3 regions of the Streptomyces sp. CA2R106 genome follow, and region 2 is predicted to be linked to each of the others. Evidence: riboswitches for the same ligand, from Rfam matches in the RefSeq annotation. Region 2 holds a riboswitch; each other region holds the start of a gene.
What was found. A riboswitch is a leader RNA that binds a small molecule or an ion and turns the genes downstream of it on or off. The one in region 2 is predicted to bind S-adenosylmethionine.

Region 1: another riboswitch for S-adenosylmethionine. It lies ahead of WA788_RS20990 (putative leader peptide); the one in region 2 lies ahead of WA788_RS09370 (aminotransferase class V-fold PLP-dependent enzyme).
Region 3: another riboswitch for S-adenosylmethionine. It lies ahead of thrC (threonine synthase); the one in region 2 lies ahead of WA788_RS09370 (aminotransferase class V-fold PLP-dependent enzyme).

Annotation. Positions count from the first base shown of each region.
Region 1 is NZ_JBAGKC010000014.1:138,287-142,702, reverse strand. It holds gene WA788_RS21000 (NtaA/DmoA family FMN-dependent monooxygenase) at 1-278, opposite strand, end outside; gene WA788_RS20995 (LLM class flavin-dependent oxidoreductase) at 314-1,519, opposite strand; gene WA788_RS20990 (putative leader peptide) at 1,802-1,945, opposite strand; SAM riboswitch class IV at 1,982-2,096, opposite strand; gene WA788_RS20985 (amino acid ABC transporter permease) at 2,669-3,808, shown strand; gene WA788_RS20980 (amino acid ABC transporter ATP-binding protein) at 3,805-4,416, shown strand, end outside.
Region 2 is NZ_JBAGKC010000004.1:372,064-376,479, forward strand. It holds gene WA788_RS09355 (hypothetical protein) at 1-17, opposite strand, end outside; gene WA788_RS09360 (rhomboid family intramembrane serine protease) at 186-965, shown strand; gene WA788_RS09365 (Lrp/AsnC family transcriptional regulator) at 962-1,243, shown strand; gene WA788_RS09370 (aminotransferase class V-fold PLP-dependent enzyme) at 1,307-2,674, opposite strand; SAM riboswitch class IV at 2,935-3,052, opposite strand; gene trpD (anthranilate phosphoribosyltransferase) at 3,136-4,203, opposite strand.
Region 3 is NZ_JBAGKC010000001.1:336,967-341,382, forward strand. It holds gene WA788_RS01525 (alpha,alpha-trehalose-phosphate synthase (UDP-forming)) at 1-998, opposite strand, end outside; gene WA788_RS01530 (glucosyl-3-phosphoglycerate synthase) at 1,081-2,046, opposite strand; SAM riboswitch class I at 2,229-2,360, shown strand; gene thrC (threonine synthase) at 2,379-3,695, shown strand; gene WA788_RS01540 (ubiquitin-like small modifier protein 1) at 3,692-3,967, shown strand.

The sequences.
Region 1 (4,416 bases), on a different contig from region 2:
ACCGTGAAGGTGTCGGGGCGGCCGACGACGTCCAGGTCGTGGATGAGGCCGCCCTGTTCGCGCAGCCGCAGCCCCTCGGCCAGGAACAGGAAGTCGAACTTCGCCCGTTCCGCGGTGCGCGCCAGGTGGACGAAGGAGCTGAAGTCGATCTGGCTGCCGGCGGCCGGGTCGCTCCACACGGTGGTGTTGTTGACGCCGGGGAAGTGCGCGGCGAGGTGGATCTGCTTGCGCGGCTTGCCATTGCTGCCGGGTGTGCCGGTCCGGTCGGTGCTGCTCATGCGGGGTCTGCCTCCTGGGGCTTCGCGCGGGTCGCTCAGGCGGGGGCGTAGCGGTTGGCCGGGCGGGGCAGGCCGAGCAGCCCGCGCAGCGTGTCGGCCTGGTACGACTCGCGGAAGGCGCCGCGGCGCTGGAGTTCGGGCACCAGGTCGCGGCTGACCCGGGCCAGGTCGTAGGGCAGCGTCGCGGGGCGCAGCCGGAAGCCGGTCAGCCCGGTGGCGGCGAACTCCAGCAGCAGGTCGGCGAGTTCGGCGGCGGTGCCGGTGAAGACCAGGGCGTCACTGGCGTAGGGCGCGTCCAGTTCGGCGTCCAGCCGGGCGCGGCGCTCGGCGGCCCGGCCGGGCTCCTCGTCGAGGAAGACCACCAGGTCCGCAAAGACGTGCACGGTCTGGCCGCCCCGCCCGGCCTCCTCCTGCGCCTGGCGGATCTCGCCGACGACCGCGGCCGCCTGCCCGATGCCGTGCGGGGTGGTGAAGCCGAGGTCGGCGGAGGAGGCGACCAGGCGGAAGGGCTCGGTGCGGTGCGCGAGCGCGGCCACCAGCGGCTGACCCTGCGGCGGGCGCGGGGTGATGGAGGGCCCCTTGACGCTGAAGTGCGGTCCCTCGAAGTCGATGTAGTGCAGCTTGTCGCGGTCGATGAAGCGGCCGGTGGCCACGTCGCGGATCTCCGCGTCGTCCTCCCAGCTGTCCCACAGCCGCCGCACCACCTCGACGTAGTCGGCGGCCTCGCCGAACAGCTCGGCCAGCAGCGCCCTGCCGTCCGGGGTGTCCAGCGCGTCGAGCGACAGCCCGGGCAGGGTGCGGCGGCCGAAGTGCGCGGCCTCGTCGGGCCGGGCGGACACCCGCACCTGGACCCCGGCGCGGCCGGTGCTGACGTAGTCGAGGGTGGCGATCGCCTTCGACAGGTGGAACGGCTCGGTGTGGGTGACCACCGCGACCGGCAGCAGGCCGATGTGCCGGGTCAGCGGTGCGATCCGGGCGGCGGTCAGCACCGCGTCCAGCCGGCCGCGCACCTGGTCGGTCCGCTCGTCGGGGCCGGTGGGCAGGGACGACTGGAGGCCGAGGGAGTCCTCGATGGTGAGCAGGTCCAGCAGGCCGCGTTCGGCCTCGGCGGCCAGGTCGGCCCAGTAGCGCGCGGTGAACAGCTCGGCCGGCCGCGCGTCGGCCTCCCGCCAGGCGGCGGGGTGCCAGCCGGCGCCGTCGAGGGCGACCGCGAGGTGGAGGGGGGTGGTGGATCGGGACATGGACGTACCGCTTCCTGCTCGGACGGGCCGCGGGCGAACGGCCGGGGCATGGAGGTCGGGGTGTGGACGGATCGGAGTGCGTACGGCATCGGGTGCCTACGAGGGCGCCGGGCCGCAGGTCCCCTCCGCACGCGGCGGACCGGCGGCCGCGGGGCCGGCGGCGGGCAGGCCGGAGGGAACCGGACGGGCCCGCACCGGGAACGGCGTCGTCCCCGGGTGGGCCGGCGGAAGGACGGAGGATGCGCGCAGAGCGCCAGGGTGAAGCGGGGGGGTGGAGCGGGCTCAGCCGGCGGTACGCGGCAGCCGGGCCGTCGGTGTGCCCGGACACAGGGCGCCGGCGACGCGCTGGAGGTCGATGTGGCGGCGCGAGTACGTGACGAGGCCGGGTACGCCGGGGGGCGTCGACTGCTCGCTGTCGCCGCGCACTTCGCACCTCCCGCCTCGATCGGCTCACGCCTGCCGAGCTCGCGCTTGCCGAGCCGCCGTCGGCTCCGCCGGGTCGTCACCTGGAGCACCCCACCGCGACGGAGGGTTGCCGGTCAGCCGGCCAGGGCCTTGGTTGCTGACGCTCATGACCTGCAAGCACGGTAACTCGGTGCCGTGTTCGAACACAATCCCCCCTCGCCGGACGCGATCCGCGCCACATCCGGCGGGCGCCGAGGGGGATTGCCCGGCCGCCGCCCTGCGGTTAACGTGCTGAGGGCACGGGCCCGGTGTCACGCGGCCCGCCACGACCGGTGTCCGCGGTCGTACCACCGGCCGTCAGGCCCGGCGCCCACAGCGCCGAAGACAGCGAGGGGACGGGCATGGACGCAGACCGACGCGGCCTGGCGCAGTGTCCCCGCGGCTTCGCCCGGACCCGGGTGGTCCGGCGCCATGTCGACCTGCTCCGCGTGTGCAGCGCCCTGTGTCCGGGGACGCCCGCGGCCCGCTGACGGCCCGCCGCCGTTCCTTCCGCACCTCCCGCACCTCCCGCTTTCCCACCGCCGCGCCATCGGTGCCGCGGCCCACTCCCCGGCGTGCGCGGCCGGCTGAACTCCCGCCCGCCCCTGCCCTCCTTCCCGGTGGCCCCGCCCGGCCGGCCGGCCCCGCGCGGGGCCGCCATGCCCGGATGCCGCCGCGCTCCCCGACGAGACGGGAACCCCGACGATGCCCCAGCACGACACCTCCGGGCCGGTCACCGCCGCCCCCGGCCACCCGCCGCCCCCGCCCGACCCGACCGCGCCCGGCAAACCCGCGGACGCGGGCCGGCCCGCGTCCGACCGGCCCACCACGTCCGCAGCCGATCAGCCCGCTGAGCCGAAATCCGACCGGCCGCCGTCCCCGGAGTTCCGCGCGCTGGACGTCCGCCCGGCCGACGCCTCGCTGCTCGCCGCCCGGATCGTGCCGCTGCGGCGGCCGGGGCAGTGGCTCTCGGCGGCGGTGCTGCTGGTGCTCTTCGCGATGCTCGTCCACACCCTGGCCACCAACCCGCGCTTCCAATGGCACGTGGTCGGCCACTACTTCCTCAGCTCCTCGATCCTGCACGGCCTCGAGCTGACCCTGTGGCTGACCGGCGCGGTGATGGCCAGCGGCTACCTGCTGGGGGTCGGCGTCGCCGCGATGCGGCTGTCGCGCAACCCCGTGCTGCGCGCGCTGAGCTTCGGCTACGTCTGGCTGGTGCGCTCGGTCCCGCCGCTCGTCCAACTGCTCTTCTGGTACGAACTGGCCTCGCTGTACCCGCGGTTGTCGGTGGGGGTGCCGTTCGGGCCGCAGTTCACGGGCGTCTCGACCGCGCACCTGTTCAGCGGGGTGCTGGCCGCCTACGTCGGGCTGACGCTGGACGTGGCCGCGTTCTCCTCGGAGATCGTCCGCGGCGGCATCCTGTCGGTCGACCGCGGGCAGCGCGAGGCGGCGCGGGCGCTGGGGCTGGGCGAGGGGCGGATCTTCCGCCGGATCGTGCTGCCGCAGGCCATGCCCGCGATCATCCCCGCCTCCGGCAACCTGCTGATCGGCATGCTGAAGGCGACCTCGATCGTCAGCGTCATCGCGGTCCAGGACCTGCTGTACTCCAGCCAGTTGATCTACAACCAGAACTTCCTGATCATGCCGCTGCTGCTGGTCGCCACCCTCTGGTACGTCATCCTGACCACGCTGCTGTCGGTCGGCCAGTACTACGTCGAGCGGCACTACGCGCGCGGCAGCGAGCGGCCCGGCGACCGTACCGCGCGCGGCTTCTGGCAGGTGGCCCGCGCGAACGTACCGCTGTTCGGGCCGGCCGGCACCTCCACCGCGGCGGGGCTGTCATGAGCGCCGACGGGCGGCCGCTGGTGCGGGTGCGCGGCCTGCGCAAGAGCTACGGCGCGCACACCGTGCTGGACGGTGTGGACCTCGACGTGCGCGAGGGCGAGGTCACGGTGCTGCTCGGGCCGTCCGGGTCCGGGAAGTCGACGCTGCTGCGCTGCGTGAACCACCTGGAGCGGCCGGACGCCGGGTTCGTGGAGATCGGCGGCGAGCTGGTCGGCTACCGGCACGACGGCGGGCGGCTGCACGAGCTGCGGGCGCGCGCGGTCACCCGGCAGCGGGCGGACGTCGGCATGGTCTTCCAGCAGTTCAACCTCTTCCCGCACCTGACGGTGCTCGGCAACATCGTCGAGGCACCGGTGGCGGTGCGCGGCGTCCCCCGCAAGCAGGCCGCCGCCCGGGCGCGCGAACTGCTCGAACGGGTGGGCCTGGCGGGCCGGGAGGACTCCTATCCCCGGCAGTTGTCCGGCGGCCAGCAGCAGCGGGTGGCGATCGCCCGCGCGCTGGCGATGGACCCGCGGCTGCTGCTCTTCGACGAGCCGACCAGCGCGCTCGACCCCGAACTCGTGGGCGAGGTGCTGGCGGTGATCCAGGACCTGGCGGTCAGCGGTATG
Region 2 (4,416 bases):
GGCAGGGGAACCGTCATCGGCTCGGGCACCTCTCTCGTCTCGGTGCGTCCACGGGGGCGGGCCTCGGCTCACCCCTACCCATCAGGACGGGCGTGTGTGCCCCGGTCACCCTACGGCCTTGGAGGCACGGCGCGCTGCGGCGAGGCGTTCCCTGCCGGTTGGTCCGCTTCCGTCATGATCGGTGCATGGTCATCCCGGTGTACGACAAGAACCCGGTCCGCCGCCGTCCGGTCGTGACCTACGCGCTCATCGCCCTGTGCACCGCGGTCTTCCTGGCCGGCCCGGTCTCCGGCTTCGTCCGGCTCTACGGCAGCGGCCACGCGCTCCAGTGCGCGCAGGCGGTGTACTTCGACCGCTGGGGGGTGATCCCCAGCGAGCTGTTCCACGGCCGCACCCCGGTCGCGCAACTCGACCTGCCCGCGGGCTGCCGCACCCCGGGCGCCTTCCCGAAGGTGCCGTTCCTGTCGGTGCTGACCTCGATGTTCGTGCACGGCGGCTGGCTGCACCTGATCGGCAACATGCTCTTCCTCTACGTCTTCGGGGACAACGTGGAAAGCCGCATGGGCCGGGTGCGCTTCGCGCTGTTCTACCTCGCGGCGGGCTACCTCGCCGCCTACGGGTTCGCCTTCGCCAACAGCGGGGACACCCAGAGCCTGGTCGGCGCGTCGGGGGCGATCTCCGGGGCCCTGGGCGCCTACCTCTACCTCTATCCCAGGGCCCGGGTGACCAGCCTGTTCCCGTTCCTGTTCTTCGTGCCGCTGCGCTTCCCGGCGTGGGTGGTGCTCGGCTTCTGGTTCGTGCTCCAGTGGCTGGCCGCGCAGACCGCGCAGGGCGGGCCCGGCGTCGCCTACCTCGCGCACGTGGTCGGTTTCGCCTTCGGCTTCCTGTGCGCATGGGTCTGCTACCGGCCACGGCGTAAGGTGAGCGTCGTCATCGCACCCACCCGAGGAGACGTCCAGCCGTGATCACCGCGATCGTGCTCATCAAGACCTCAGTGGACCAGATCCCCGAGATCGCCGAGTCGATCGCCGCTCTGGAGCACGTCAGCGAGGTGTACTCGGTGACCGGGACCTACGACCTGGTCGCCCTGGTGCGGGTCGCCCGCCACGACGACCTCGCCGACATCATCCCCGGGCGCATCTCCAAGATCCCGGGCGTCGAGGTGACCGACACGCACGTGGCGTTCCGGACGTACTCCCAGCACGACCTGGAGGCCGCGTTCTCCATCGGGCTGGACTCCTAGCCGCCCGTACTCCTGGCTGCCCGTACTCCTGGCCGCCCGCGCCTTCGTGGAGCGCGCCGTCCGTCAGCGGACGGGGACGCAGCGGCCCGCCTCGGTGCGGTAGCTCCATGCGGCGCCCTCGCGGACGAGGGTGCCGACGGCCCCGAGGAAGCGGTCGATGTGCTCCTGGGGAGTGCCCGCGCCGAAGCTGACCCGGACGGCGTTCAGGGAGCGCTCACCGGGCTCGGCGTCGGGGGCGCCGCACTCCCCCGGCTCGTCCGGCTCCGTGTCCAGGAGGGTCCGCACCAGCGGGTGCGCGCAGAACAGCCCGTCCCGTACACCGATCCCGTACTCCGCCGAGAGCGCCGCCGCGAAGTGGGAGGAGTTCCAGCCGCGCACGACGAAGGAGAGCACGCCGACCCGGGCCGAGCCGGACCCGAACAGCGAGAGCACCCGCACCTCGGGGAAGGCGGCGAGGCCGTCCCGCAGCCGGGCGAGCAGTTCACGCTCACGGGTGACAAGGGTGTCGAAGCCCGCCTCGGTGAGCGCCTTGCACGCCGACGCGATGGCGTAGGCGCCGATCACGTTCGGCGAGCCGGCCTCGTGCCGGGCGGTGCCGGAGTGCCACTCCACGGACAGCTCGTCACCGGAGCGGGCGACCTTGCGGGTGGCGCCGCCCCCGGCGAGGTACGGCTCGGCGTCCCGCAGCCAGTCTGCCCGCCCGGCGAGCACCCCGGCGCCGAACGGCGCGTACAGCTTGTGCCCGGAGAAGGCCACCCAGTCGACATCGAGCGCGGTGATGTCCACCGGGTGGTGCGGGGCGAGCTGGGCGGCGTCCAGCACGATCCGGGCGCCGTGCCGGTGTGCGGCGGCCGCCAGTTCGCGCACCGGCCAGATCTCGCCGGTGACGTTGGACGCGCCGGTCACACAGACCAGCTTCGGGCCCTTGGGGGCGCCGTGCAGCGCCACGTCCAGGGAGGCGACGGCCTGCTCCGGGGTGCGCGGCGCGGGCAGGTACACGACCTGCCCGCCCTCGACGCGCTGCCAGGGCAGCAGGGCCGCGTGGTGCTCGGTGTCGAAGACGTAGACGCGGGTCCCGGCCGGGAGGGCGGCGGCCAGCAGGTTGAGCGAGTCGGTGGTGGAGCGGGTGAAGACCAGCTCGTCGTCCGGGCGGCAGCCCAGGAACTCCGCGACGGTCTCGCGGCTCTGCTCGAACAGGTCGGTCGACAGCTGCGAGAGGTAGCCGGCGCCGCGGTGCACGCTGCCGTAGTACGGCGCGTAGGCGGCGACGTCGTCCCACACCCGCTGGAGCGCGGGGGCGCTCGCGGCGTAGTCGAGCGCGGCGTACCCCACTTCCCCACCGGTGACGAGCGGCACCCGCACGTCCCGGCCGAGTACGGGCAGCGGGGCGGACGTACAGGTGGGGCAGTCGGCGTCGGCGCCTTCGCTGATGGCGGTGGCGGTGGCGGTGGCGGCGACCCCTACCGTGCTCTTGGCGGTGCTGGTGGTGCTGGTGGTGCTGGTGCGGGCGGCGGAGGTGGCGGCGGTGGTCAAGGCGAACTCCCGGCGGAAGGCAGGCGAAAACACCACGAAGCGGCGGCCGGGAACGGCCGCGCGGACGGCGCGGTGCAGAGGTGATCGGGCGGAATTGCTGGTGGCAGAACCGGGGCCGACAGGCCCTAACGCATTCGCTTGCTCATGAAAGAACTCCCCAGTCCGGCTTGCTGTGAGCCTCGCTGCATCACAGCCTGGTCATCACCCGGGGCACCCCGCCTCGGACGGAGGGTTGCCGGACAGCGAGCCGGGGCCTTTGCGCTGTCACTCGTGACCTGGGACAAGATTGTGCCATACGGCGGCGCGGGCGCAAGACCCCGTCCGGAAAGTGGACGGCGCCGTGCGCCCGCGCTTCTTCGCTACGCCCGGGTCGCCGCCACCCAGCGCTCCAGTACGCCCTCCGCCGCGCCCGAGTCGATCGACTCCGCCGCCCGGACCAGGCCGGCGCTGATCCGCTCCTCCAGGGTGCCGCCGCCGGTGGCACCCAACGCGGTCAGCGTCGCCGCGGAGTTGAGCAGCACCGCGTCCCGCACCGGCCCGCGCTCACCGGCGAGCAGCCGCCGGGCCACCTCCGCGTTGTACCCGGCCTCGCCGCCGCGCAGCGCCTCCACCGGCACCAGCTCCAGGCCGACGTCCCGCGGGTCGAACCCGGTGTGCTCCACCTTGCCGTCCTTGACCACCCACACCTGCGAGGTCGCGGTGGTGGTCAGCTCGTCCAGCCCGTCGTCACCGCGGAACACCAGCGCCGAGGAACCGCGTTCGGCGAGCACCCCGGCGAGGATCGGCGCCATCCGCAGGTCCGCGACGCCGGTCGCCTGCGCCCGCACCCGCGCCGGGTTGGTCAGCGGGCCGAGGAAGTTGAAGGGCGTCGCCACCCCCAACTCGCTGCGCGCGGCGGCCACATGGCGCAGCGCCGGGTGGAACCGGACCGCGAAGCAGAAGGTGATGCCCACCTCCACGGCGACCTCCGCGACGCGCCGCGCGGGCAGGTCGAGGTTCACGCCGAGTGCGGCCAGCACGTCGGACGCGCCGCTCTTGGAGGACGCGGACCTGCTGCCGTGCTTCACCACCCGCGCGCCGGTACCGGCCACCACGATCGCCGACATCGTGGAGATGTTCACGGAGTTCGACCGGTCGCCGCCGGTACCGACCACGTCCACGGTCGGGCCGGGCACCTCGATCGTCGTCGCGTGCGCGTACATCGCCTCGACCAGCCCGGCGATCTCCGCGACCGTCTCGCCCTTGCTGCGCAGCGCCACCGCGAAGCCGGCGATCTGCGCGTCGGTGGCCTCGCCGCTCATGATCGAGTCCATCGCCCACGCGGTCTCCGCGGAGCTGAGGTCGTCGCGGCGGATCAGGGCGCCCAGGATGTCCGGCCACGAGCGCGCGGCCCCGGGTACGCCTCCGGCGGGGTGCACAACGCTCATGGCTTCACGCTCCATGTTCCTAGGGCGGTACGTCCCCCGCACCCTACCGGTGCCGAGCGCCCGCAAGGGGCGCGGGGAACTGCGCGACCAGCCGTCCGCGGACCGCAGGTCGTCACCGGCCCAGTGGGGCAGTTCCTGTCGTTGCCGGACCACCGGCCGGTGGGTGGCTGGTCGCTCCGTTCTCCCCCAGAGCTGCGCCTGGGCGGTGCCCCC
Region 3 (4,416 bases), on a different contig from region 2:
TACTCCCGGTAGCTCGCCAGGTCCTGCCGCGAGGGGTAGGCGAACGCGACATGGACCACGCGCTCGCGCCAGCCTGGGTGCTCCACCAGCAGCCGCCGGTAGGCGTACAGCCCGCGCACGATGTTCTTGGACAGCTCGGTGCGGTCCACCCGCACGATCAGCCGCCGGCCGGGACCCGCCTCGGCCCGCAGTGCCGCCATCCGCTCGTCCACGTCGGGCCGCCGGGCGCGCTCGCGCAGGAACTCCGCGTCGGCGCCCAGACCGTGCACGCCGAGCCGGGTGGTGCGGCCCCGGTACGTCACCGAGCCGCCGTCCGCGGCCACCTCCGCGCCGAGCACGTCGGCACAGCACGCGGCGAAGGCGGCGGCCCAGCGGTGGGTGAGGAACCCGGCCCGGTCGGCGCCGAGGATGCCGGTGAGCAGGCGCGCGGCCACGTCGTCGGGCAGCAGGCGGAAGTAGTCCGGCGGGGCCCACGGGGTGTGCGAGAAGTGGCCGATCCGCAGGTCGGGGCGGCGCTCGCGGAGCAGCGCGGGCACCAGCGCGAGGTGGTAGTCCTGCACGAGGACGGCGGCGCCCTCGGCCGCCTCCTGGGCGAGCGCGTCGGCGAACGCCTCGTTGTACGCCTCGTAGGCGGCCCAGCGGCCGTGGAACTCCTCGTCGAAGAGCGGCTCGAAGGGCGTCTGGTAGAGCAGGTGGTGCACGAACCACAGCACCGAGTTCGCGATGTCGTTGTACGCCGCGTGGAAGACCTCCGGGGGGATCGCGAGCATCCGCACCCCGGGCTCGGCGACCCCGCGGCGCACCGCCTCCCGGTCGCCGTCCGACAGCGCCGCGCACACCCACACGGCACCCGCGTCCGGGCCGATCGCGCTCAGCCCGGAGACGACCCCGCCGCCGCCCCTGCGGCTCCCCAGGCTGCCGTCGCCCTCCACGGTGTACGACACCGGGCCGCGGTTCGACGCGACCAGAATCCGGGCACCCTGCGAAGATCCCTCCATGCCCGCAGCTTTGCCGGTTGCCGCGCAGCTCAAACGTGCCGGCGGCACTCTTTGCCCGCGGCGGCGGCCCCCGGCGCCGTGCCTACGCCGCCTTGCGGGCGAGGTACTCCGGCAGGTCGGCCATCGGCGGGCGCTCCTCGGTGTCGACCGGGTGGGTACGCGGTACGAAGGCGGAGCCGGCGCGGCCGAACTGCGTGAGGTGCGGGCGGACCAGCTGGCCGCGGGCGAGCCGGACCTGGGCGGTGCGGTAGATCGCGGCGGCCATCCGCCCGAGCGCCTGGCCGTCCTGGTGCCGGTGGTGCCGCACCCCGACGTCGACCTGCCCGAGCCCGTCGAGCCCGACGAGCCCCAACGCGTCGATCAGCATGCCGAGTTCGACGCCGTAGCCGACCGGGAAGGGCAGCCGCTCCAGCAGCGAGCGGCGGGCGGCGTACTCCCCGCCGAGCGGCTGGACGAAGCCGGCCAGCTGCGGCCAGTGCAGGTTGAGCAGCGGGCGGGCGACGAGTTCGGTGACCCGGCCGCCGCCGGCGGGCACCACGGTGCCGCCGGTCTCCAGCGGGCGGTCGTACATCGCCTTGACCAGCTGCACCGCGGGGTCGGTGAGCAGCGGCCCGACGATCCCGGAGACGAAACGGGCGTCGAACTCCCGCAGGTCGGCGTCGACGAAGCAGACGATCTCGCCGCGGGTGACCAGCAGCGACCGCCACAGCACCTCGCCCTTGCCGGGCAGGGCCGGCAGCCGGGGCAGGATCGCGTCCCGCCCGACCACGCGGGCCCCGGCCGCGGCGGCGACCGCGGCGGTGCGGTCGGTGGAGCCGGAGTCGACCACGACCACCTCGTCCACCAGCGGCGCCGCGGCGGACATCAGGTCGCGGCGGATCGCCGCCACGATCGCGCCGACGGTCGCCTCCTCGTCCAGCGCCGGCAGCACCACGCTGACCGTGCCCCGGTCGCCGGCCGCGCGCTTGGCGGCGAGCAGCAGGTCAAGCGGCCGCTGGGCGGCCGACCAGGACCGGCGGCGCAGCCAGCGCTCCACCTCGTCGAGCACGTGAGTCCTCTCCCTCGGCACGCTCCGGACCGGGCGTGTGATCCATCTCGCGGTGCGGACGGCTACCTCAACCGTCACCTGTGTCGGTTACAGTCTTGAACAACGCGTGACGCCACCGCATGCCGGGGGCGTGACGCGCACAAACGCGACGGGCCCGGTCCGTACCGACCCGGTCGCCATACCGCTCATCCAGAGGGGCAGAGGGAACGGCCCGTAGAAGCCCCGGCAACCCTCCCGCCGACCGCGAGGTCACGCACGGTGGGGAAGGTGCCAATTCCGTCTCGTGACGCGCCCGCGTGCGAGGAAGATGAGGAGAAAGGGCCTCGCCTGTCATGGCTGCGCAAACCGTCGCAAGCACCACCGACTCCGCTGCCGGCACCCAGGGTGCCGATGCCGCCCCCGCACCGTTCGGCCCGGCCGCGGCGCTGTCCTGCCGGGAGTGCGGCACCCGCTACCCGCTGAGCCCGGTCTTCGCGTGCCTGGAGTGTTTCGGGCCACTGGAAGTGGCCTACGACCTGCCGACCGGTGACCCCGAGGCGCTGCGCGCCCGGATCGAGGCCGGCCCGACCAACATCTGGCGCTACGCCCCGCTGCTGCCGGTGCCCGCCGGCGTCGCCGGCAAGCCCAACCTGAACCCGGGCTGGACCAAGCTCGTCAAGGCCGACAACCTCGCCCGCGAACTGGGCATCACCGGCGGCCTGCACGTCAAGGACGACTCCGGCAACCCCACCCACTCCTTCAAGGACCGGGTGGTCGCGATCGCGCTGGAGGCCGCCCGCACCTTCGGCCTCACCACGCTGTCCTGCTCCTCCACCGGCAACCTGGCCGGCGCCGTCGGCGCCGCCGCCTCCCGGGCGGGCCTGCGCTCCTGCGTCTTCATCCCGCACGACCTGGAGGCCGGCAAGGTCGTGATGGCCGCGGTCTACGGCGGCGAACTCGTCGGCATCGAGGGCAGCTACGACGACGTGAACCGCTTCTGCTCGGAGCTGATCGGCGACCCGATCGGCGAGGGCTGGGGCTTCGTCAACGTCAACCTGCGCCCGTACTACGGCGAGGGCTCCAAGACGCTCGCCTACGAGATCGCCGAGCAGCTCGGCTGGCGGCTGCCGGACAACCTGGTCATCCCGATCGCGTCCGGCTCCCAGCTCACCAAGATCGACAAGGGCCTCAAGGAGCTGATCGCCCTCGGCCTGGTCGAGGAGAAGCCGTACAAGATCTTCGGCGCCCAGGCCGAGGGGTGCTCCCCGGTGTCGACGGCCTTCAAGGCCGGGCACGACGTCGTACGGCCGGTGAAGCCCGACACCATCGCCAAGTCGCTGGCGATCGGCAACCCCGCGGACGGCCCGTACGTGCTGGACATCGCCCGGCGTACCGGCGGGGCCGTCGAGGACGTGGACGACGCGCAGATCGTGGACGCGATCAAGCTGCTGGCGCGGACCGAGGGCATCTTCGCGGAGACCGCGGGCGGGGTGACCGTCGGTGTGCTGAAGAAGCTGATCGAGTCCGGGCAGCTCGACCCGGCCACCGAGACCGTCGTGCTCAACACCGGCGACGGACTGAAGACCCTGGACGCGGTGGCGCCGACCACCGGGCCGACCGCGACCATCCGCCCGACCCTTGCCGCATTCCGAGAGGCTGGCCTCGCATGAGTGCTTCCGTACGTATCCCCACCATTCTCCGCACCTACACCGGCGGCCAGGCCGAGGTGCCGGCCGAGGGTGCCACCCTCGCCGAAGTGATCGACTCCCTGGAGCGCGATCACAAGGGAATTTCGGCGCGCGTGCTCGACGACGCGGGAAAGCTGCGCCGCTTTGTGAACGTGTATGTCAACGACGACGACGTGAGGTTTTCCCAGGGGCTCGAGACGGTCGTGCCGGACGGCGCGAGTGTCTCGATCATTCCCGCGGTCGCAGGCGGCTGAACCTCCGGCCGGCCACCGGATCTGCCCGCCGGTCGCCGAGTGAACCGGCCGCCGCCCAGCGGGAGTTGGGCGGCGGTTCCGGATTCGGGCGGTTTGTGCCCCGTTCACCCCTTCGGGTGAGCGGGGCATGCGTGTGCCGGAGCGGTAGTTGAAGAGTTGTACAGTTGCCGTAGGCAATCCCGTGGCATGGACCCCAGGTGTGGCGCGGCCACGGCGATTTATCGCCAAATTCACGAGCGAATTCTCCTTTTCGTCCGCTATGTCCGGCCCGGCTTGCCCTGCCTTATCGTTATTTCTCAGGCGATTTCCGATGGGTCGCGCCCAGAATTCTCGTCCGATTGACCTGTTGCAGACGGCATCCGTGCAGATACATTCAGCCGCGGTCGACGCGTTCCGGCGCACGCCCCCCAGGGTTCCCACCTGTCAAAGGCACGGGTTCCGCGGGCGGG